2 regions of the Brucella sp. LJL56 genome follow, and region 1 is predicted to be linked to the other one. Evidence: predicted binding sites of a transcription regulator. Region 1 holds the regulator's gene; the other holds the start of a gene.

Region 1 (10,692 bases):
TGTTTTGCCTTCTAGTGTAAAGCTGGCTGTCCTATCTGACATCGTGTTTCCTTTCATGTCCACTTTGCCGCCCGCACGACGGCAGAATTGTAATCGTCGTTATAATTTGTCTTTTATCTTTTGGCATAGTCCCCGGCCTGCGGGGACCATCAGCGTTTCACGCATTATCCTAACGATTTTGCCCGTCAAACTATCCCAAACGGTTCGTGATGCAATGCGTAATTTGAACTATTTACGCCGGTTTTGTCACGTCAGCGTGAATGTTCCCACCTTAACCGATTTGATCGCGAATACGTCCAAGTGACTCTTCGCGTCCAAGGACGAAAAGCACGTCGAACACGCCCGGAGAGGTGGCGCGACCAGTCAATGCTGCACGTAGGGGCTGTGCAATCTTGCCCAGTTTCAGCCCGGTTTTCTCTGCGTGAGTCCGTACGACGGCATCAAGCGATTCAGCGGTCCACTCTCCAGCTTCTTCCAAATCCGGGAGCACGGATTTAAGGACGGAGCGGCCTTCCTCGTTCAGGAGCGAAGCTGCCTTCTCATCAAGGTCGAGCGGACGGGCTGCAAAGATAAACTTCGATCCGTCGGCCAGTTCCACCAGAGTTTTGGCACGATCCTTCAAGCCAGGCATGGCCGCAAGCAATTGTGCGCTTCGCTTGTCGTCCAGAGCGTCTGCAATTTCCTTACCACCTTCGATTTCCGGCAGAACGGTGACGAGCGCGTCGTAAAGCGCTTTATCATCGCTGGCACGCATATAGAGGCCGTTAATTGCCTCAAGCTTTTGAAAGTCGAAGCGGGCTGCGCCCTTATTGATATCTTTGACGTCGAACCACTCGATCATTTGCTCGGTCGACATGACTTCGTCATCACCGTGACTCCAACCGAGGCGCACGAGATAGTTGCGCAGGGCTGCGGGCAAATAGCCCATTGCACGGTAAGCATCGACACCCAGGGCGCCATGACGCTTGGAGAGTTTTGCGCCATCGGCACCATGAATGAGGGGGATATGCGACATTTGCGGTACGTCCCACCCCATCGCATCATAGATTACGGTCTGTCGCGCGGCGTTGGTAAGATGATCGTCGCCGCGAATGATGTGCGTCACACCCATATCGTGATCGTCGACCACAACCGCATGCATATAAGTCGGCGTACCGTCGGAACGCAGAATAATGAAATCATCGAGATCCTTGTTCGGGAAACGCACGTCGCCCTGCACAGCATCCCGAACGAGGGTTTCGCCTTCCTGCGGAGCTTTGATCCGGACGACGGGCTTCACGCCTGCAGGCGCTTCAGACGGATCGCGATCACGCCAGCGACCATCATAGCGCGGCGGGCGGCCTTCCGCCCGTGCTTTCTCGCGCATTTCTTCCAGTTCTTCTGGCGTTGTATAGCAATAATATGCCTTCCCAAGAGCGACGAGTTCTTCCGCTACTTCACGATGGCGAGGTGCGCGTTCAAACTGTGAGATGGCGTCGCCGTCCCAATCCAGACCTAACCAGGTCAGCCCATCGAGAATGGCAGCGGTCGCGGCGTCTGTGGAACGTTCCCGGTCGGTGTCTTCGATGCGCAGCAACATCTTGCCGCCATTGTGCTTGGCGTAGAGCCAGTTGAACAAGGCAGTGCGCGCACCACCGATGTGCAAATACCCCGTGGGCGAGGGGGCAAAACGGGTAACGACCGGTTTCGACATGATAGCTCCACTATGTCATGCGCCTTTTGAGAGTAGCGGCGAATGCCGAGACACTGGCGCAAACTTGAATTCTAACGCCTGCGGGAGAAACTCCGGCAGGCAATCGGGGTTCGTGATGCGAACCCACTCGATTTCGGCTGCGGTTCATGTAGCATAGGCAGCAATGTGCGCAAGGGTTTCACATCCCTTTCGTGCTGATGTGCCGTCGTTCTTTCGGGGTATTTCGGCGGTTTGGGCTAACTTTTGCGGTCAGGCGGGGGCATGACAGGCATCAGGGAAGCGAGCAATGCTAACGAGCGGGCGCTTGTCAGAAGCATGCCCGATGGTCTGTTGCGTGCTTTGTTGCCAGAGGCTTGGCCCCAGAATGAAACAGAACCTCCGGCAAATCCGGAATTGGTCAAGCCGCCTGTGCTCAGCCGGCGTGAGCGTCTACTCTCCATTCTCTTCGTTGCAACTGATCAGGTCAGGGCAGCAATTGAAACTGAAGCCGGGCGAGGCGTATTTTTTCTCTTATTGCCAGTTTTCGCCGGTGTTGGCGCAATCATCTATTTTACGCTCTCATTCGAACCTGCGTGGACACCACTTCTATCCATGCTTGCGATCGCCGTCGGTTTGCGAATTGCAACGCGAAGGCACCATGTCGCTACGCAAGGCACAACGTTGGCCATCGCTTTGATAGCCGGTCTTGTGGTCGGCAAATGGGAGACGGAGCGTCGTGCAACGCCGATGCTGGGCTCCGATGTAGCGACACGTGTGACGGGACGGGTTATTGCGCTGGAGTATCAGGATAACGAAAGCTGGCGGATAACGCTTGATGTGCTCCAGACCGAACGCCCCAAACTCCGTTTTCCGCCCAAGCGCATCCGCGTCAATGCAAGGGACATTCCTGCATCGACGGTGATCGGCGGCGGACTGACGGGTTTTGTCCGATTGCGAACCCCTTCAGGCCCGGTTCGCCCCGGCAACTATGATTTCTCGTTTCACGCTTATTTCAATGGGATTGGCGCCAATGGTTTCTTTCTCGGAACACCCAAAGTGGCGACGGTTTCTCCGCCAGATGAACTGACTGCGGAAATTTCCCAGTGGATTGCCATGTTGCGTGTTCGGGTGTCTGAACGAATCGAGGAAGTGATAGGTGGGGAGGATGGCAGTGTCGCCTCGGCACTCGTAGCAGGCACGCGGGCCGGGATTAGTGAGCAGACGAATGAAGATCTGCGCAAAGCGGGGCTTGCGCATATTCTGTCGATCTCCGGCTTGCATATGGCGCTTGCAGCCGGAGTCGTCATGCTGACGTTGCGCTCTCTTTTCGCTCTTTTTCCGGCCTTTAGCGTGCGGCATCCCGTGAAGAAGTATGCGGCATTTCTCTCCCTGCTAAGCTGTACTTTCTATCTTGCGATGTCGGGTGCGGATGTGGCCGCACAACGAAGCTATGTAATGATCGCGGTTATGCTTGGTGCATTGCTGGTGGACCGTGCTGCGATCAGTATGCGTAATCTGGCGATTGCGGCCATAGCTATGATTGCAATCTCGCCGCATGAAATATTGGGGCCGAGTTTTCAAATGTCTTTTTCGGCTACGGCCGCGTTGATTGCAGGTTTTGCCTGGTGGAGCCAGCGCAACGTGATCGGGCAGGTTGGAGCGGGAAAGCGTGGGAAGACCACCTATGGTTTCGCTGGAAAAGTCCTGAAGCCTATCACGGCTGCGGCTGGTACCTCGCTCATTGCCGGACTGGCGAGCGGGATTTTTGCAGCTTATCATTTCAACAACACAGCGCCGTTCGGTTTGGTAGGAAATGTCCTCGCTGAGCCCGTAATAGCTCTTCTCGTAATGCCGTTTGCTGTCTTCGGCCTTGTGTTGATGCCATTGCAACTGGACTGGGTGCCTTTGCAGATCGTGGGCTGGGGTATCTTCGCTGTCAGACACATTGCCTCTTTTGTTGCGGCGTGGTCCCCCGATGGCAATCCCGGCGCCATGCCTGCACTCACTCTCGTTTTCTGGACCATTGCGCTTGTTCTGGCTGTTGTTTTGTCGACTAGACTGAAGGTGTTGGCGCTGCCCTTCATCGTTCTTGGGTTCGCTGCTTTCGTCAGGGAACCTTTTCCCGACATCGTGGTATCAGAAGATGCCAAACTGGTTGGAGTCCGACTGGCTGATGGGAGATTTGCAGTCAATCGGAGCCGTCCGTCGCAATTTACAGTCGATAATTGGAAAACAGCATATCTGGTCGAAGAATTCATTGCACCGCCATCGGGCAAAAACAGAAAACGAACGGATTCGGATGGGTTCGAATGTGAAGATGGATTGTGCACGATCAACTTGCGCGATGGCCACACACTGGCCTACACAGCAGATATCGCGATGCAAGAGATCGCCTGCAACATTGGCGATGTGGTCATTCTCGCTGTTCCTGGCAAGGAATCTTCGTGCGGGCGCTCAACAACTCTGAGCATCAGTAAACGCGATCTGGCGCTAAAGGGATCTGTGGAGATAAGACTCGGAAAAGCAGCAGAACAAAACCGAACTCCTCAGGCCTTATCCTTAATTTCACCCAAAACAACGAAAGCTGAGGCGGCATCGCCAACATCTGAGCTGCAACAGGACAGCCGGATAACATTTGCTGTCGATACACCGAGCCGTCCCTGGCATTTGCATCGCATCCATTCACGTCCGGCACGCGGTTTAGCGGAACGCGAGTACAAACCAAAATCCCGCTCTGCCCAAAATGCAGCGAGCTGTTCATCAGACGCCAATGATGATGCAAATCGCTGCGAATAATCCTGGAAGGCTCCCGGCTAAAAGGGAACTTTGGATACGCTCTATCTCTTTGCTTTACGCATTTTCCAGCGCAAAGCCGTTTCTCTTTTTGCCGGAAACATCTTAATAGCGGCGGATCAGGCCAACAAGCTTACCTTGAACCCGTACTCGGTCAGGGCCGAAGATTCGTGTCTCATAGGCAGGGTTGGCTGCTTCGAGCGCGATGGATGCACCCTTACGACGAAAGCGCTTCAATGTGGCTTCTTCGTCATCGACGAGAGCGACGACGATTTCACCAGGATTTGCGGATTCGCCACGCTTGATGATGACTGTGTCTCCATCGAAAATTCCGGCATCGATCATTGAATCGCCTCTGACCTCGAGAGCGTAATGCTCACCCGCACCAATCATTTCTGGCGGAAGGTTGAGGGAATGGGTCTGATTCTGGATGGCTGAAATCGGCACACCAGCAGCAATTCGCCCCATGACCGGCACGGAAACAGTTGCAGACGTGTCGTCATTCGTGGCCACAGGGGCAGGGCGCAACGGTGGAGGCGGCGGCGCTTTGCCAAGGCTACCTTCGATAACGCTAGGAGCGAACTTCTTTTGTGCATTGAGCCCTGGAGCAATAGAATCCGGCAGGCGCAGGACCTCAAGCGCACGTGCTCGGTTCGGCAAACGACGAATGAAGCCACGTTCCTCCAGAGCGGTGATCAGACGATGGATACCCGATTTTGAAGCCAGATCGAGCGCTTCCTTCATTTCATCGAAAGACGGGGGAATGCCCGTTTCTTTTAGACGTTCATGAATGAACAGCAGAAGCTCGTGCTGTTTACGGGTTAACATGCGCGACACCCTCCCGGCCAAGAATCGAGAAAAACAAAACCAGAACGAACACTATATGTTCCAGTCTTGTTCTGCAATGGTTTTAAAATCATTAACGCTTGAGCCGAGAGCGAACGGAATGCCATGCTTGCAGAGCTTTATTTGCAAGTCAGGGCAATGTGAAGTTTAAATAATATATAATTTACAATAGATTATATGTTGTTCTTCATGCATTATCGAGGTCGAAAGTTGTGTCAAATCTATAGCATGAGGACACGGCAATCGTCGCCGACCGCAGCCTCTGGGGCGTTCTCATCCCTGATGAGAAGTGCTTTCGAGCCGACGAGAGCCGAAAGCATAGACGAATCCTGGATTGGAAATGGCTTTGCTATCAGAGTTCCATCCGGGGTTGATTCGATTGTAGCTCGGATATAATCGCGGCGGTGGTCATTCGCAGGTAGGGTCGCGTCCAGCTTTGCGGGCCGGATATCGGCATCGAGGCTGGTTCCGGCAAGCTTGGCGACAAGCGGACGGAGAAAGACAAGGCTACAGACGAGGCTCGAAACGGGATTGCCTGGCAAGCCTATAACATGCACAATTTTGCTGTTCACACTGATGCGTCCGTACATCAGGGGTTTGCCCGGCCTCATGGCTATCTTCCAAAAATCGAGATTGACGCCCAATTTCTGAAGCGCGCCATGCACAAAATCCCGATCACCGACGGACGCGCCGCCAATCGTCACCAGAATGTCGATGCCACTTTGCAGGCTGTCTGCTATAGCCTGTTCGATCTTGGCAGGATCGTCCGGAATAATCCCCTTATCTTCAGGGCTGCCGCCCGCTCGCCTTATGATTTCAGCGATTCCGACGCTGTTTGACGCAACAATCTGGTCTTTTCCGGGTGTTTCACCCGGCGCGACAAGCTCATCACCGGTCGCGACGATTGCCACCTTGGGTTTTTGGAATACGTCGATTTTCGCGTGTCCGCTTGCAGCGGCGAGCGACAGGGCAGCGGCATCCAGCTCACGTCCGCTCGAAATGACGATATTACCAGGCGAAAAGTCGAGCCCCGCGCGGCGTATATGCCGTCCCGGCTCTATTCCTTCGTGAACAGTGAGCCGGTTACCCGAACGCTCGGTATGTTCCTGAATGACAATTGTGTCTGTGCCTTTGGGCAATGGCGCGCCGGTGAAAATGCGAACCGCCTGTCCGATCCCCAATTTGCCCTCGAAGCGATTGCCCGCCGCCGATTCACCGATGATGTCGAAAACGACTGGATAAGAGATGTTGTCCGGTGCGATCAGGGCGTAACCATCCATTGCCGACCCGTCGAAAGGCGGCTGGAGAAAATGCGCCAGCACAGGTGTTGCAACCACGCGCCCGCCCGCATCGGACAAGGTGACTTGCTCTTTGCCGTGCGGTTCCGCAGATTTCAGGATGCGGGCCAGTGCTTCATCGACCGGGAGAAGGGACATGGTGTTTCCTCTCGAACTGAATTGTGGACCCGTTTAGAGCATAAAGCCTGTCTGGAAGAATTGATCCAGAACAAGGTTCAGCGATTATGCCGTCCAGTCACCTGATTTGCCGCCGCTTTTTTCGGTAACGCGGATGCCGCCGATCTCCATATGTTTGTCGACGGCTTTGGCCATGTCATAGATGGTAAGACACGTTACGGAAACGGCAGCGAGGGCTTCCATTTCCACGCCAGTGCGTCCTTTGAGCTTGGCGAGTGCGCGAACGCGCAAACCGGGTAGTGCCTGATCCGGTTCGATTTCGACAGCGACTTTGGTCAGCATAAGCGGATGGCAGAGGGGAATCAGGTCGGCGGTCTTTTTTGCCGCCATGATGCCTGCTAGACGCGCAGCGCCAATGACGTCACCCTTCGCGGCATTGCCTTCCAGAATGATCGCCAGCGTTTCCGGCTTCATTCTGACCGATCCTTCGGCTGTGGCTTGGCGTTCAGTTTCATCCTTGGCCCCAACATCCACCATATTGGCAGCACCGGTCTGGTCGATATGGGTGAGCTTGGACGTCATTGGTCAGGCCTTGTCGGTCAGGAGTTCACGGGTGGCCGCCGCGACATCTTCCCGGCGCATCAGGCTCTCGCCGATGAGGAAGGTCCCGATTCCGGATTTTTCCAAACGCAGGCAATCTTCGTGTGTGAATATGCCGCTTTCACCAACCAGAACACGATCGGAAGGTGCCATTCTCGACAGGCGTTCCGACACGGCGAGATCAACCTCAAACGTACGCAAATTGCGATTGTTGACGCCGAGCAGACGCGACGAAAGCTTCAGTGCGCGTTCCATCTCGGTTTCGTCGTGAACTTCGATGAGTGCATCCATGCCAAGATCGAACGCGGTTTCTTCCAACGCCTTTGCCAGATCGTCATCGACGCTAGCAAGAATGATCAGAATGCAGTCCGCACCCCAGCTACGCGCTTCATGCACTTGGTATGTATCGAACAGAAAGTCCTTGCGCAGGGCTGGGAGACTGCAAGCGTTACGCGCTGCTGTCAGAAATTCCGGTGCTCCCTGAAAGGATGGCGTATCAGTCAGTACGGAAAGACAAGCGGCACCGCCGGCCTCGTAGGCTTTTGCAAGTGCTGGCGGATCGAAATGAGGGCGGATGAGGCCCTTCGAAGGGCTTGCCTTCTTGATCTCGGCGATCAGTGCAAATTCACCAGCAGCGCGTTTGGCCTCCAGCGCGCTGAGGAAACCGCGCGGCGCTTCCTGATCCTGTGCACGCGCCTTGAGATCGGCGACGGTGCGTTCGGCCTTGGCCGCAGAGATTTCTTCGCGCTTGTATGCCTCGATCTTGCGCAGAATGTCGGTGGACATGACTTAATCCTTTCCGTCAGGCAGCTTTGTCGTTCGAAACGGCAATCACCTTCTGCAAGACAGCAAGTGCTGCACCGCTGTCGATGGATTGCGCTGCGAGAGCGATGCCTTCTTTCAGATCCTTCGCTTTGCCTGCAATGATGAGTGCTGCACCTGAATTGAGCAGGACGATGTCTCGATAGGCATTTTTACTGCCTTCAAGCACGCCGAGCAAAGCCTTGGCATTCAGCGAAGCCTCGCCACCCTTCAGTTCTGCCGGATCGCAACGACGGAGTCCAACTTCTTCCGGCGTGATTTCAAAAGTACGGATTTGACCATTTTCAAGAGCGGCAACTTGTGTCGTTCCAGCGGTGGTCATTTCATCAAGCCCGTCGCCGTAAACTACCCAGGCTGCTTCGGAGCCTAGTTCCTTGAGCACTTCAGCCAACGGTACGAGCCATTGCGGAGCAAACACGCCAACAAGCTGACGTTTGACACTGGCCGGATTGGAAAGAGGGCCAAGGAGATTGAAGATAGTGCGTGTTCCGAGTTCGACGCGGGAGGGACCAACATGGCGCATGGCGGAGTGGTGCATCGGTGCAAACATGAAACCGAGGCCGGCTTCGGTGATGCTGCGGCCGATGATGCTCGCGTCGGCCTCGATATTGATGCCGAGAGCAGCTAGCGCATCGGCGGCACCGGAACGTGAGGAGAGGGCGCGGTTGCCATGCTTGGCGACAGGAACACCAGCACCAGCGACAACAAACGCCGAGCAGCTTGAGACATTGTAGGAACCCGACTGGTCACCACCGGTTCCGACAATATCGATTGCGTCGGCAGGAGCTGAAACTGCCAGCATCCGCGAGCGCATGGACGCAACCGCACCGGCAATTTCTGGTACCGTTTCACCGCGCACACGCAATGCCATCAACAGCCCGCCGATCTGCGACGGAGTTGCTTGTCCCGACATCATTATATCGAAGGCGGTCCTGGAATCCTCAAGCGAAAGCGGCTCGCCTGATGCGGCTTTCGCGATATAGGGTTTTAGATCAGCCATTTTTGATGCCCACCGTCCTTAAAACGCCAGAGCGTTGTTGATGACGGCCTGATTTATCTTCACAGGGTACTGCTTCTGTAGTTCGCCGACGAGCTGTTCGAGAACATCGTCCGATAGCGATGTGGCCAGATACTTCTGCTGCTGTTCCGGAATAGCTTCCGGGCCAGCTCCTGCGGGTTCGGTTACTTCAACAACCTTGAACAGAATCTGGGCGTCGTCCGAAGGTGCTGCAGCGCTCCCGGTGAAACCATCTGCTCCACGGAAAATCTGAGCCGCTGCGGCCGTTCCGATATCGGCATCGTTGGTCGTACGGACAACACCACGCTTGGTCTGTTTCTCAACCCCCATTTCGGAGGCAATCGTGTTGAGTGTCGCACCGCCATCGAGGCGCTTCTTCAGGTCTTCCACCCGCTGGTTGAGGCGCTTGACAGCTTCCTCGCCCTTCCATGCCGCTACAACCTTGTCCTTGACCTCGTCGAGCGTACGTTCACGTGCCGGAGTTACGCCATCGATCTGGTACCAGAGATAGCCGATATTACCCATGGTCAGGGCATCGTTTTCAAAACCCTGATCGGCTTGGAAAGCAGCAGAAAGCAATGCTTCGGAATTTGGTAGTTGAACGGGATTGCCGGAAGGATCGTTACCCTCGGCATCAACGGCTTCCACGGTAACGGATTTGAGGCTCAGTTTCTTTGCCACATCAGACATGGATGCGCCGTCGGAACGATCCTGTTCGTAGGAATCATGAATGCCGCTGATGCTGCTTGCCGCGATATTATTTGCAAGCGTGGTGCGAATTTCACCTTCAACTTCAGCCAGCGGCTTCACATGGGCCGGTTCAATCTGCGTCACGCGCAGGATAACAGGGCCAAAACTACCCTTGACGACCTGGCTCACGCCATTTTCTGAAAGTGCAAAAGCTGCATCGGCAACCGCTTGATCGGGAATAGCGGATTTTTCAAACGAACCAAGTTTCAAGTCGTCTTCTGTTTTGCCTTGTTCCTTGCCGATATCGACAAAGCTGGTTCCAGCGGCGATTTTCTGCTGGGCGGCTTCAGCCGCTGTATCGTCAGCAAAGCTTAGCTGCTCGATGGTGCGCTTTTCGATTGTGCTGAAGCGGTCCTTGTTCTTTTCGTAATATTCGTTGATTTCATCCTGCGTGACGGCAGACGGATCGGCAATGTCCGTCGGTTCCAGCTTCACATAGGTTATCTTCCGGTATTCCGGCGCCTTGTACTCGTCCTTATGCGCGTCAAAATAGGTCTTGAGCGCATCATCGGACGGGGCCGGGACGGTATCGGCTTTTTCAGCCTGAATGGTCACATAATCAACGCTGCGGGTTTCACCCTGATAAAGGGCCAGCGCCTTCAAGGCCGCATTCGGGAGCTTGATGCCATCGGTGGCGGCTTCCACGATCTGCTGGCGGCGGGCGACTTTCGCGCGATTGTCGAGGTAGTCCTGCGCGCGAATGCCGGATTGACGAAGCACTGCATCGAACTGCGCGCGATTGAAGTTGCCGCTTGCGTCATGGAAAGCGGGATCTT
Region 2 (10,692 bases), 860 kb from region 1:
ATATTCGTCTTCGGTGGTTTCCATGTTCTTGGCGGCGGCAAGCTGCATCACTTCGCCTTCGGCGATCACCGAAGCGGAGGTGGCCAGAACGTCGAGCGCATCGAGCGAACCGACATCGACCATCATCTTGAAAGCCTGTCCCAGAAGGAAATCGCCGACGAGAACGCTGGCCTGATTGCCCCAGATCATGCGCGCCGTGCTTTTTCCGCGCCGCAGATCGCTTTCATCGACCACATCGTCATGCAAGAGCGTGGCCGTGTGCATGAACTCGACGGCAGTCGCAAGACGCACATGGCCGTCGCCTTCGTAGCCGAACATACGAGCTGCCGCGAGCGTCATCATGGGACGCAGGCGTTTGCCGCCGGAGGAGATCAGATGATTGGCGACTTCCGGTATCATTTCGACATCGGACCCGGCCCGGGAAAGGATCATCTCGTTCACCCGCGCCATGTCGGCCTTTGTCAGATCGACAAGCGGCTGAACCGATCCTTCCTGCTTCTTTTTACCGTCCAGATTCAGAACCACACCCAATGCCATTTCTCCTAGCTGTCCGGCCACATTATTGAAACGGACCGGATTGCTCAAGTCGCAACTGCCCCCAAAGCGCCCCCAAAGTGCTCTTGAAGCGTAAACGTTCGACGCCTGTTCACCATTGAAGGAAGCTGTTGTCAATGCGGTGCATTCGCTACAAACTGTTCAAATGATCGAACTTATCCGTACGAATGATTCCGTTCTGCTGTCCTTTGCCGAGGCCTTGATGAAAGACGCCGGGATCGCCTATTTCATTGCCGACACCAATATGAGCATCATCGAAGGCTCTTTGGGCGTGCTGCCGCGTCGCCTTCTGGTCAGCGAAGAGCAGCTTGAAGAAGCACGGCAGATTCTGGTCGATGCCGAGATAGAACACGAACTGCGCGATCAATGAATTCGGAAGCGAGCTTTGAAACCGGAGAGGAAGCGGGAGAAACACTGGATGTGTTTCATCGTGGTGCGTTTCACCTCGTCCAGCCCGCATTGAAAGGTCATCGTTCCGGTGTGGATGCAATGATTCTGGCAAGTGCCGTTCCAAACGGTTTTTCCGGACGCGTCGCCGATCTTGGCAGCGGAGCAGGCGCTGCGGGGTTTGCCGTCGCCTCTCGCTGCCCTGACGCCAGCATCACACTGTTCGAACGTTCCGGTTTCATGGCCGATTTTGCCCGCAGAAGCATAGCGCATCCACTCAATTCAGCTCTGGCAGGCCGCATCAGCGTGATCGAGGCCGACGTCGCTTTGAGAGGCAAGGCACGCATCGCAGCAGGGCTTGTCGACAACAGCTTCGATTTCGCCATCATGAATCCGCCCTTCAACGAAGCGCGCGACCGCAGCACTCCCGATCCGTTGAAGGCGGAAGCGCATGTCATGCCCGAAGGCATGTTCGAGCATTGGGTGCGCACTGCGGCAGCCATTGTGAAACCCAGCGGCGGCATTGCCATTATTGCCCGGCCAGGCTCCATTTCTTCCATCCTCGAAGCACTGTCAGGACGATTTGGCGGCCTGAAGATCATTCCCGTCCAGCCGCGCCCCGATGCGGCGGCGATCCGCATCGTCGTGACAGGGACATCCGGGAGCCGTGCGGGCCTGTCCCTGATGCCGGCGCTCGTACTTCATGGCAGCGAGGGACATGGTTTCACGCCCCGTGCCGACGGCATCAATAATGGAATGGATGCCCTCTAACTATTTGTTTTGTCGTATTATCCTACGCAAAACCGCTTCGCACTTTTGCCGGAAATGCTTTAATATTTAGGCTGTGCCAGCACGACGAGATTGCGGTCCGGGTCGTGTAATCTCAGAATCGTCGTATAGTCGGCTGTCTCGACGTTTCCAGGACGAATGCCATCGAACGATAGACGTGCATGTTCGGCCCGCACATCGCGGACGATGAGTGTCAGCGTGCCATGCCCCGCGTCAACGGGGTTCTGGTAAAGCTGAAAGCCTGCACTTGACCCGTGATGCCATTCCGCCAGCCCTTGCATCGGTCGCGCATCGGGATTGCGATCGAAAATCGTGGCGAACCACTCTGTGCTGCGTTCAAGGTCGGAACAATTGAGCTGGGCGAAAATAGCTGTGAGCACCATCGCGGTGTCCTCCCGGATCGGATAACACGGCAGCAATTCAGAAGTTCCAATGGTCCAGACCTGCTGATTTCAGTCCAAGCGGGTGATTTTGATTGAAACCCTATATTCGAGCCAATATTCCTAGAGCTGCAATTTTCGTTCTGCGGCTCCCCGCCGCCCTTTTCCGAAAAAGCGCAAACAACAAAACGACAAGAACAGGCAACGGGAACCAATGAACCACAGCCCAAATACAAGCCGCCCGGTATCGATCATGCGGCGCTTTCTGGATAGCGAATCTGCCGGTGGCATCAGCCTCATGGCGGCGGCAGCGCTTGCGCTGATCGTGGCGAATTCTCCGTTCTCGCAGGCCTATTTCGATATACTGCACACACATATCGGTCCGTTGAGCCTGACAGACTGGATCAACGATGCCTTGATGGCCGTGTTCTTTCTTCTCGTGGGTCTGGAAATCAAGCGCGAATTTCTAGACGGACAGTTGGCGAGCTGGCCAAACCGCATGCTGCCCGGCATTGCCGCTGCTGGCGGCGTCATCCTGCCAGCTCTCATCTTCACTGCGTTCAACTGGCACGACCCCGCCAAGGTACGTGGCTGGGCAGTGCCATCTGCCACCGACATCGCCTTTGCGCTCGGTGTGCTGTCGCTTCTGGGTTCGCGGGTTCCCTCCAGCCTCAAGGTGTTTCTGGCAACGCTCGCTATCCTGGACGATCTCGCAGCCGTCGTCATCATCGCCATTTTCTATACGGCTGAAATCTCCATGCCCTATCTCGGCGGAGCTTTCGCCGCCGCTATCGTGCTGTTCGTCATGAACCGGATCGGCGTGATGAAGCTTCTGCCCTACCTGATCGGCGGAGCAGCGCTCTGGTTCTTCGTATTGAATTCCGGCGTTCATGCAACGGTTGCAGGCGTGGTGACGGCGCTGATGATTCCGCTGAAGGCCGCTCCCGGCAAGCCTGATGACATGACCTCGCCGCTGCATATGCTGGAACATGCGCTGGCCAAGCCCGTCGCGTTCATCATCGTGCCTATTTTCGGCTTTGCCAATGCGGGCATATCGTTTGCCGGTCTCGATGCCTCGGTGATGCGGGACACCCTCACGCTTGGCATCATGCTTGGCCTTTTCATCGGTAAGCAGCTTGGCGTTTTCGGCGCGGCCTGGCTCGCGATCAAGACGGGGCTGGCGCAAAAGCCTCTTGGCGCGACATGGATACAGCTTTACGGCGTGGCGATCCTGTGCGGAATCGGCTTTACGATGAGCATCTTCATCGGCCTCCTGTCCTTCCCGTCCGAACTCATGCAGGCGGAAACCAAGATCGGCGTGCTGGCCGGTTCGGGCCTCTCGGCCATTTGCGGCTATATTCTACTGCGCCTGGTCACGAAGCCGAAAAACGCCTGACGGGGTGGATACCACCGCCCGGAAAACAAAATTTCCGGGCGGTTTTCTTTGTGTTTCCCATATTGCTTCCTACATTTGGCTGGAATTATTTCTATACTCAGGAGTTTGCCTTGCCCGGTTTATTGACGCGCCTTGTTCCACGCCGCTTCCGCCCGGTTTCCATCGAGATACCTGTCGTGCGACTGCATGGCGCCATCATGTCTGGAGGATCAGCATTCCGTCCAATGCTTTCACTGGCGTCCACAGCGACGGTCCTTGAAAAGGCATTCACCGACAAGGAAGCACCTGCCGTCGCCATTTCTCTCAACTCGCCCGGTGGTTCGCCTGTACAGTCCCGACTGATCTACCGGCGTATCCGCGATCTTGCCGCCGAACATCAGAAGAAGGTTTTCATCTTCGTCGAAGATGTCGCGGCCTCGGGCGGCTATATGATTGCGCTTGCCGGTGACGAAATCATCGCCGATCCGTCATCCATCGTCGGTTCTATCGGCGTGGTATCGGCGTCATTCGGTTTCCCCGAGCTTCTGAAGAAGATCGGTGTCGAGCGCCGTGTCTATACGGCGGGTTCCAACAAGGTGACACTCGATCCGTTCCAGCCGGAAAAGAAGGCCGATATCGAGCGGCTGAAATCATTGCAGCTCGAAATCCACGAAACCTTCATCGACATGGTGAAAGAACGGCGCGGCAGCAAGCTCGCAGAGGATAAAGACCTGTTTACAGGATTGTTCTGGACCGGCATCAAGGCGCAACAGCTTGGCTTGATTGACGGGCTTGGCGACATGCGCAGCGTCCTGCGCAAGACCTATGGCGACAAGGTCAAGCTCAAGCTGGTCGAACAAAAGCGCGGCCTTCTGGGACGCAAGATGCCCGGTGTCGATATGGCCATGAATATGGCAGTGGGCAATCTTGAACCGGCTTCCATTGCCGCACATCTCGGCGACGGGCTGCTTTCGGTAGCCGAAGAGAAGGCGCTTTGGGGCCGTTATGGTCTCTGAAAAGACAATGCCAACGAAAATCAGCGGCGATTTTCGAACCAATGCTTTGAATTCCTTCGTTTCACCGTGATATGCTATCAGAAAGTGGGGCGGACCGCTTCCCGCCCCTTCATGAACATCCGGCATTTCGGCCTTTGCGATCCGGCAAACCGAGATGCAACCCTTAAGGACTTGAGGCCATGCCCCAGCTCATTTTTCTGCTGCTGATCATCGCCGCCGCCTGGTACGGCTACCGCTCGTTCAAGCGTGAAGCCGCGCGCGTGTCCCAGCGCGTGCGTCAGGCGGAAAAGGAAACTCAGAACCGGGCTCACGGTACACTCGTACAGGATCCGAAAACCGGCGAATACTACGTCAAGAAGGACTGACCTTTCTTTCAAGAGAGGTTGCCGACGAAGCGGCGCGGTCGCTCGCCGCAGCACGAACGCCATGTTTTCTCTCAAGCGGTGTCGATTTTACAGAATTGTCGTAACCGCTCTAACTATTTGTTTCACCGCATTATCCTACGCAAAACCGCTTCGCACTTTTGCTGGAAATGCTCAAGTCCCAGTCCGTAACCAGAAATGACCATTTTCCCCAAAACCGAAATACCCGTGAATACCGGGTTTGCAAGTGCGGTGACGCGTCTGGCTCCAGCCAAGATCAATCTCGCGCTGCATGTGACGGGGCGTCGCGACGATGGCTACCATCTGCTCGACATGTTGGTGGTCTTTGCGCGCTATGGCGACGTCATTCGTATAGAACTTGCCGATAAGGACAGCTTCACGGTCGACGGCCCTTTCGCAGCCGGTATCCCGCTCGATGGCAGCAATCTGGTTCTCAAGGCGCGCAACGCATTGCGCGATCATGTGCAAAGGGCTCTACCGCCCGTCGCCATCCATCTGGAAAAGAACCTTCCCATCGCATCCGGCATAGGCGGTGGATCGAGCGATGCCGCCGCAACGCTGCTGGCGCTTGATGCTTTGTGGCGACTTGATCTCGGTTTCGAGCAACTCGCCATGATGGGTCTTGGCCTTGGCGCTGACCTGCCAATGTGTCTGCACGGCGCATCGAAGGGCACGCCGCTTGTAGCGCGCGGCATCGGTGAAGACCTGATCCCCGTTACCGGATTTCCGGCCTTGCCCATGCTGCTCGTCAATGACGGAACAGCTATGGCGACACCGGATGTTTTTCGCGCGCTCGAAAAACGCGATCATCCGGCCTTGAGACTTACTTCCCACGCAGATATAGGCCACCTATGTGCTTATCTGCAGACAACACGCAACGACCTTCTGCCTCCCGCGCTGAAACTCGTTCCCCAGATCGGCGATAAACTCGATCTGCTTCGTGCATGCGGTTCGCTTTACGCACAGATGTCGGGCTCAGGCGCAACCTGTTATGCGATCTTCGAAGACATGGCCGCTACAGAGCGGGCAGCGGCGCGTCTTTCCGCCGAAAGACCGGACTGGTTCATAATCGCGACCCAAAGCGCCCCTTCCCGAAAATAATTCCTTAACGGCTTCCCATCCGAAAGCCCGCAAATCGCCCTATTGTTCACTCACATTGGACAATATATTGGGACAGACTGTTCGCGCTTTTTGAACAAAAGGTCTTTTACAACTGTTTCGTGAAGGCTGATATATAACACAAATTATTGATTATATTTAGTTATTTCTTATAAATTATCGAAACTCTCCAAAATTGGCCGCACGAATGTGTGATTAAGAAAACATTTTCGTGACTGGAACTTTTACCCACTGTCACCCATTTCAGCAGCATCGGAACGACGAACAAAACGCCGCTCCACTTTCCAAGGAGATAGGAAAATGAAAAAGATTGTTCTTGCTGCCGCTGCCCTCGCTCTTAGCGCCGGTGCTGCCTTTGCTGAAAACCCACGCGTTGGCGAACCCGCCGATCTTTATGCAAACGACCGCACCCCGGTTGCTTCCCAGAAGGTCGACTACACCGCTCCCGCTTCGATCGGCCAGTCGTCATTCCAGGACGGTTCGGCTCATCGCTTCGGTGACGCATCGCCTTCGAGCTACCAGAACTAAGCATTGCCAGAACTAAGCATTGAATGAGTACAGGGCGTCGTCAAAAGCCTCCCAGCCGATGACGCCCGATGAATTCCCAAGCTGGATATTCCTCCCGATCATCCAGCTTCCCCCAGTTATCTCCCCGATGGATGGCATGGTGCCACCCGGGAGCCCCGGAAAGGCTTCTATGCCATCCGAAGGGGCGATTTGTTCACTGCGTTTATGCGACGCCAAATGTTTCCATTTGGCTGCAAAACGCTCCAGAAGGATTACGAAAATGAAAAAGTTTGCTCTTGCTGCCGTTGCCGTTGCCCTTAGCGCCGGTGCTGCTTTCGCTGAAAACCCACATGTCGGCGAACCTGCCGATCTCTATGCAAACGACCGTACGCCGGTTGCAACGCAGAGCCAGAAGCTCGACTACACGGCGCCTGCCTCGATCAAGGCTCCGGTCTATCAGGATGGTTCGGCTCACCGCTTCGGCGATGCTTCGCCTTCCTCTTATCAGAACTAATCCAGTCGGCATGTCTGACGAAAAAGGCGAAGCTTCCAGCTTCGCCTTTTTGTTTTGGTCAGTCTTCGTCGGGCGGCAAAATGAGATGTTTGAGACGAGTTGGCCGCAAGCGCTGTGGAAGCTGGTCAAATGCCACGCCGTCGAGCAGCAGCGGCCTGAGAATGTCCAACCGAACCAGAAGCCCCGCATCCAGTGTCGCCTTGTGTCCGAAGATTTTACGCACGGCACCAAAGCCGCCGTCTTCCGGCAGTGAAAAGCGCGCGGCACCGCCATCATTCTCGATGTGGCGGCGGAGAATTTCCTCCCAACCCTCCTGCGGTATAGCTCCGGGATTCAAAAGTAGGACCCACGGCGTGCGGATTTCATCCAACGCTGTCTCAATATCCATTTCGGCGTAAAAGGAGCAGCCCGCGCCCAGCGCAACGAGAGCGGTTTCATCCGACGATCCTCTGTCGATAACCGTGACACGGCGCAGCAAACCCTCCACGACAGCCGGTACCAATGCCGAAAGCGTGTGGGCCAGCGCTCGTTCTGAATTCAGGGTTTCGATGACGACGGACAACATGCGCGCTTCATATATCAAGAACGCATGAACGGAAAGCTGTCACGCATATGTTCTTGATTTGTTCTTATTCTTGCGATAGGAATAGATTCATCAGAACAGAGTCGCATGGCAGCACGGCACACACAACAGAACGGTTTTGATGCTGTTCTCCGGTTTGTTTTCGTCGTGATTGCACAACGCCCGATGTTTCCATTCAGGGAGACGAAGATGGAAGTGATCCAGCAGGCAGATATCATCAAGCAGGCCGACATGGCTGCCTTCGGTAGCGGACGCGCGGATCACGCCAATGCGATGATCGGCGAGGCTGGCCTGCGCATCGATCATGCCCGGCGACGCGGACGTGGCGCAGGCATCAACCCGACCGGGCGCTTCGAGCCAACGACGCGCCATGACTTCGATGACGGCTGGACCACGCTTGAGGAACTGCCTCCCTTCAAGACCGATGTGCAGATCGAAAAGCCGCGGACGATCATCACCCGCAATGACTCGCCCGACATCAATTTCGATCGCTCGATCAATCCTTATCGCGGTTGCGAGCATGGCTGCATCTATTGCTTTGCCCGACCGACCCATAGTTACATGGGACTTTCAGCCGGTCTCGATTTCGAATCCCGCCTGTTTGCAAAGCCGGATGCCGCGCGCCTTCTGGAGCGCGAGCTGGCCAAGGCCAATTATCAGCCGAAAACCATCGCCATCGGGACCAATACCGACCCCTATCAGCCGGTCGAGAAGAAATGGCGCATCATGCGCGAAATTCTCGAAGTGCTGGAGGCTGCCAATCATCCGGTCGGCATCGTGACGAAATCTGCCCTTGTGGTGCGTGACATCGATATTTTGAGCCGCATGGCGGAGAAGGGGCTGGCCAAGGTCGCCCTGTCGGTCACGACGCTCGATGCCAATCTGTCCCGCACCATGGAACCGCGCGCCTCGACGCCGACACTACGGCTTCAGGCCATTCGCAAGCTGGCCGATGCGGGCATTCCCGCTTCCGTCATGATGGGCCCGGTCATTCCGGGTATCAATGATCACGAGATCGAGCGCATTCTGGATGCCGCCTATGCGCAAGGTGCGCGCGAGGCGGGTTATGTTCTGCTGCGCCTGCCGCTTGAAGTCGCGCCCTTGTTCAAGGATTGGCTGCTGCGCAATTATCCGGATCGCTATCGCCATGTCATGTCGCTTGTGCGCTCCATGCGCGACGGCAAGGATTATGATGCCGAATGGGGCAAGCGCATGCGCGGCACAGGCCCCTACGCATGGCAGATCGGGCGTCGTTTCGAGATTACGGCGCGCAAGCTCGGCTTCAATGCACGCCGACTTCAGTTGCGCACCGACCTGTTCGAACCGGTCGAAAAGGGAGGCAAGCAGCTTTCTCTGTTCTAGAGCACACTTCCGCATAAAGGGAATAACTCAGAACCGCCCACCAATGACCGGCGGCACGTCTGCCAGCCCATATATTGCAATGGTTGATTAAGTTTCCGTCTGACTTTTGATCAGACGGTAGGGCTACCTGCTTTCACGCCACCGTCCTCGAGCAGGGCCCTTGCGGAGAATCGGAAGCAATGCGAGCATCGCCGCCAAATGAAACGCTCGGCTTCTGATTCTCCGCTCCTCTTTGATATCCCACTAGCGCCTGACTTTTCTGAAGAAAAAAGGCTGCTTTCGCGTGGACTGAAACATATTGTCGGCATCGATGAAGCCGGACGCGGACCCTTGGCCGGTCCCGTGGTTGCCGCTGCAGTCGTCCTGGACATCGATGACCTTCCGGACGGACTGGACGATTCCAAGCGGCTAACGGCGGCAAAACGCGAAGCGCTCTACGAAATAATTCTGGCGAAAGCCGTCACCGTTTCAGTTGCAAGCCTCAGCGCACGCAGCATTGATGGGAGCGATATCAGGAAGGCTGCACTGGAAGCGATGCGTCGTGCTTCTGACGGTCTGATCTTGCAGCCATGCCACGCACTGATCGACGGGCGCGATATTCCGCCGGGACTTCTCTGCCCCGGCTCGGCTCTCGTCAAAGGCGATCAGCGGTCCATTTCTATTGCCGCAGCCTCCATAATCGCCAAGGTAACACGCGACCGTATGATGATCCGAGCTGGTGCTGCTCATCCACCCTACGGGTTGGAGGTTCATGCGGGATACGCGACCGTGAAGCATCGCGCCGCCATCGAAACGAATGGCCCCGTTCCCGGCATCCACCGCTACACCTTCGCGCCCATCAAAGGCCGCTACAGCGCTTAGAGCGCATTTCGATCTGATTTTGAATCAGATCAGCGCTCTAACGATCTGTTTGACGCGCATCTTATCGATCGAAGCAGGAACAGAAATCAGTCCAGTGGACTGATTTCCCTGCGTAGGCGTTTCACACTTTTTGGGATGCGCTCCAGACTTCAAACCGTTGCCAGTTTGGCGGCAAAGCCGAAAAGCAGCGCCGCAAAACCCCAGCGCTGGATCGTCTGTATTGCGGGATACCGTTTGAACAGGTTGCCAAGCGACGATCCCGTAAAAGCGTAAATCGCATCGAACGACAATCCTACTACCGTCATGACTGTCCCCAGCAACGCGAACTGAAGCGTAATGCTGCCATTCTCTGGATGGACGAACTGCGGCAGCAAGACCGAACAGAAAAGCAGCGCTTTCGGGTTAAGCAGATTGGTGAGGAGGCCCTTGCGCGCCGAAGTCAGATAGGAACGGCGTTCGCGCACGCCGCTAACCGCATCCATTGTCGGCAAGGGGTGGCGCAGAATGCCAATAGCAAGCCAGACCAGATAGCAGGCGCTTACGATCCGGACGAAATGGAACGCCATGGGAAAGGCGTGCAGAAGCGCTGCCAGACCAAGAGCGGCAAGAGCCACATGACACGCGCGCGCGATTGCGAGCCCGGCAGCAGCCGCAAGCGCATGGGCCCTGCCCTGTGCCGCACCGGTCTGGAGCAACAGGATCATATCAGGTCCCGGAACAAGAAATGCGGCAGCCAGTGCGCCTGCATATAACCACATCTCACTCATTGATATCGCCCAACAGAGCATTTCCGGCAAAAGTGCGAAGCGGTTTTGCGTAGGATAATGCGAATAAAGAGAGTGCCAGCCTGACCGCCACCCG

What was found. Region 1 encodes LexA, which represses DNA repair genes until DNA is damaged. Its sites were predicted from a motif close to TGTTCNNNNTGTGTTCNG; they were not measured.
Region 2: the regulator LexA is predicted to act here: its motif matches at 7,639-7,656, upstream of ACYSN1_RS04715 (glycosyl transferase).

The regions. Positions count from the first base shown of each region.
Region 1 covers NZ_JBTXLQ010000001.1:93,680-104,371, forward strand. Annotated here, with positions in the region: gene gltA (citrate synthase) at 1-42, opposite strand, end outside; gene gltX (glutamate--tRNA ligase) at 272-1,693, opposite strand; gene ACYSN1_RS00525 (ComEC/Rec2 family competence protein) at 1,955-4,468, shown strand; gene lexA (transcriptional repressor LexA) at 4,571-5,293, opposite strand; gene ACYSN1_RS00535 (molybdopterin molybdotransferase MoeA) at 5,533-6,747, opposite strand; gene moaC (cyclic pyranopterin monophosphate synthase MoaC) at 6,832-7,308, opposite strand; gene trpC (indole-3-glycerol phosphate synthase TrpC) at 7,312-8,112, opposite strand; gene trpD (anthranilate phosphoribosyltransferase) at 8,129-9,148, opposite strand; gene ACYSN1_RS00555 (peptidyl-prolyl cis-trans isomerase) at 9,167-10,692, opposite strand, start outside.
Region 2 covers NZ_JBTXLQ010000001.1:949,926-960,617, forward strand. Annotated here, with positions in the region: gene ACYSN1_RS04665 (polyprenyl synthetase family protein) at 1-531, opposite strand, end outside; gene ACYSN1_RS04670 (putative signal transducing protein) at 701-925, shown strand; gene ACYSN1_RS04675 (tRNA1(Val) (adenine(37)-N6)-methyltransferase) at 922-1,713, shown strand; gene ACYSN1_RS04680 (VOC family protein) at 1,773-2,114, opposite strand; gene nhaA (Na+/H+ antiporter NhaA) at 2,326-3,507, shown strand; gene ACYSN1_RS04690 (S49 family peptidase) at 3,618-4,502, shown strand; gene ACYSN1_RS04695 (hypothetical protein) at 4,682-4,867, shown strand; gene ACYSN1_RS04700 (4-(cytidine 5'-diphospho)-2-C-methyl-D-erythritol kinase) at 5,063-5,986, shown strand; gene ACYSN1_RS04705 (hypothetical protein) at 6,305-6,532, shown strand; gene ACYSN1_RS04710 (hypothetical protein) at 6,792-7,025, shown strand; gene ACYSN1_RS04715 (glycosyl transferase) at 7,084-7,590, opposite strand; gene ACYSN1_RS04720 (PA0069 family radical SAM protein) at 7,798-8,970, shown strand; gene ACYSN1_RS04725 (ribonuclease HII) at 9,169-9,831, shown strand; gene ACYSN1_RS04730 (LysE family translocator) at 9,981-10,598, opposite strand.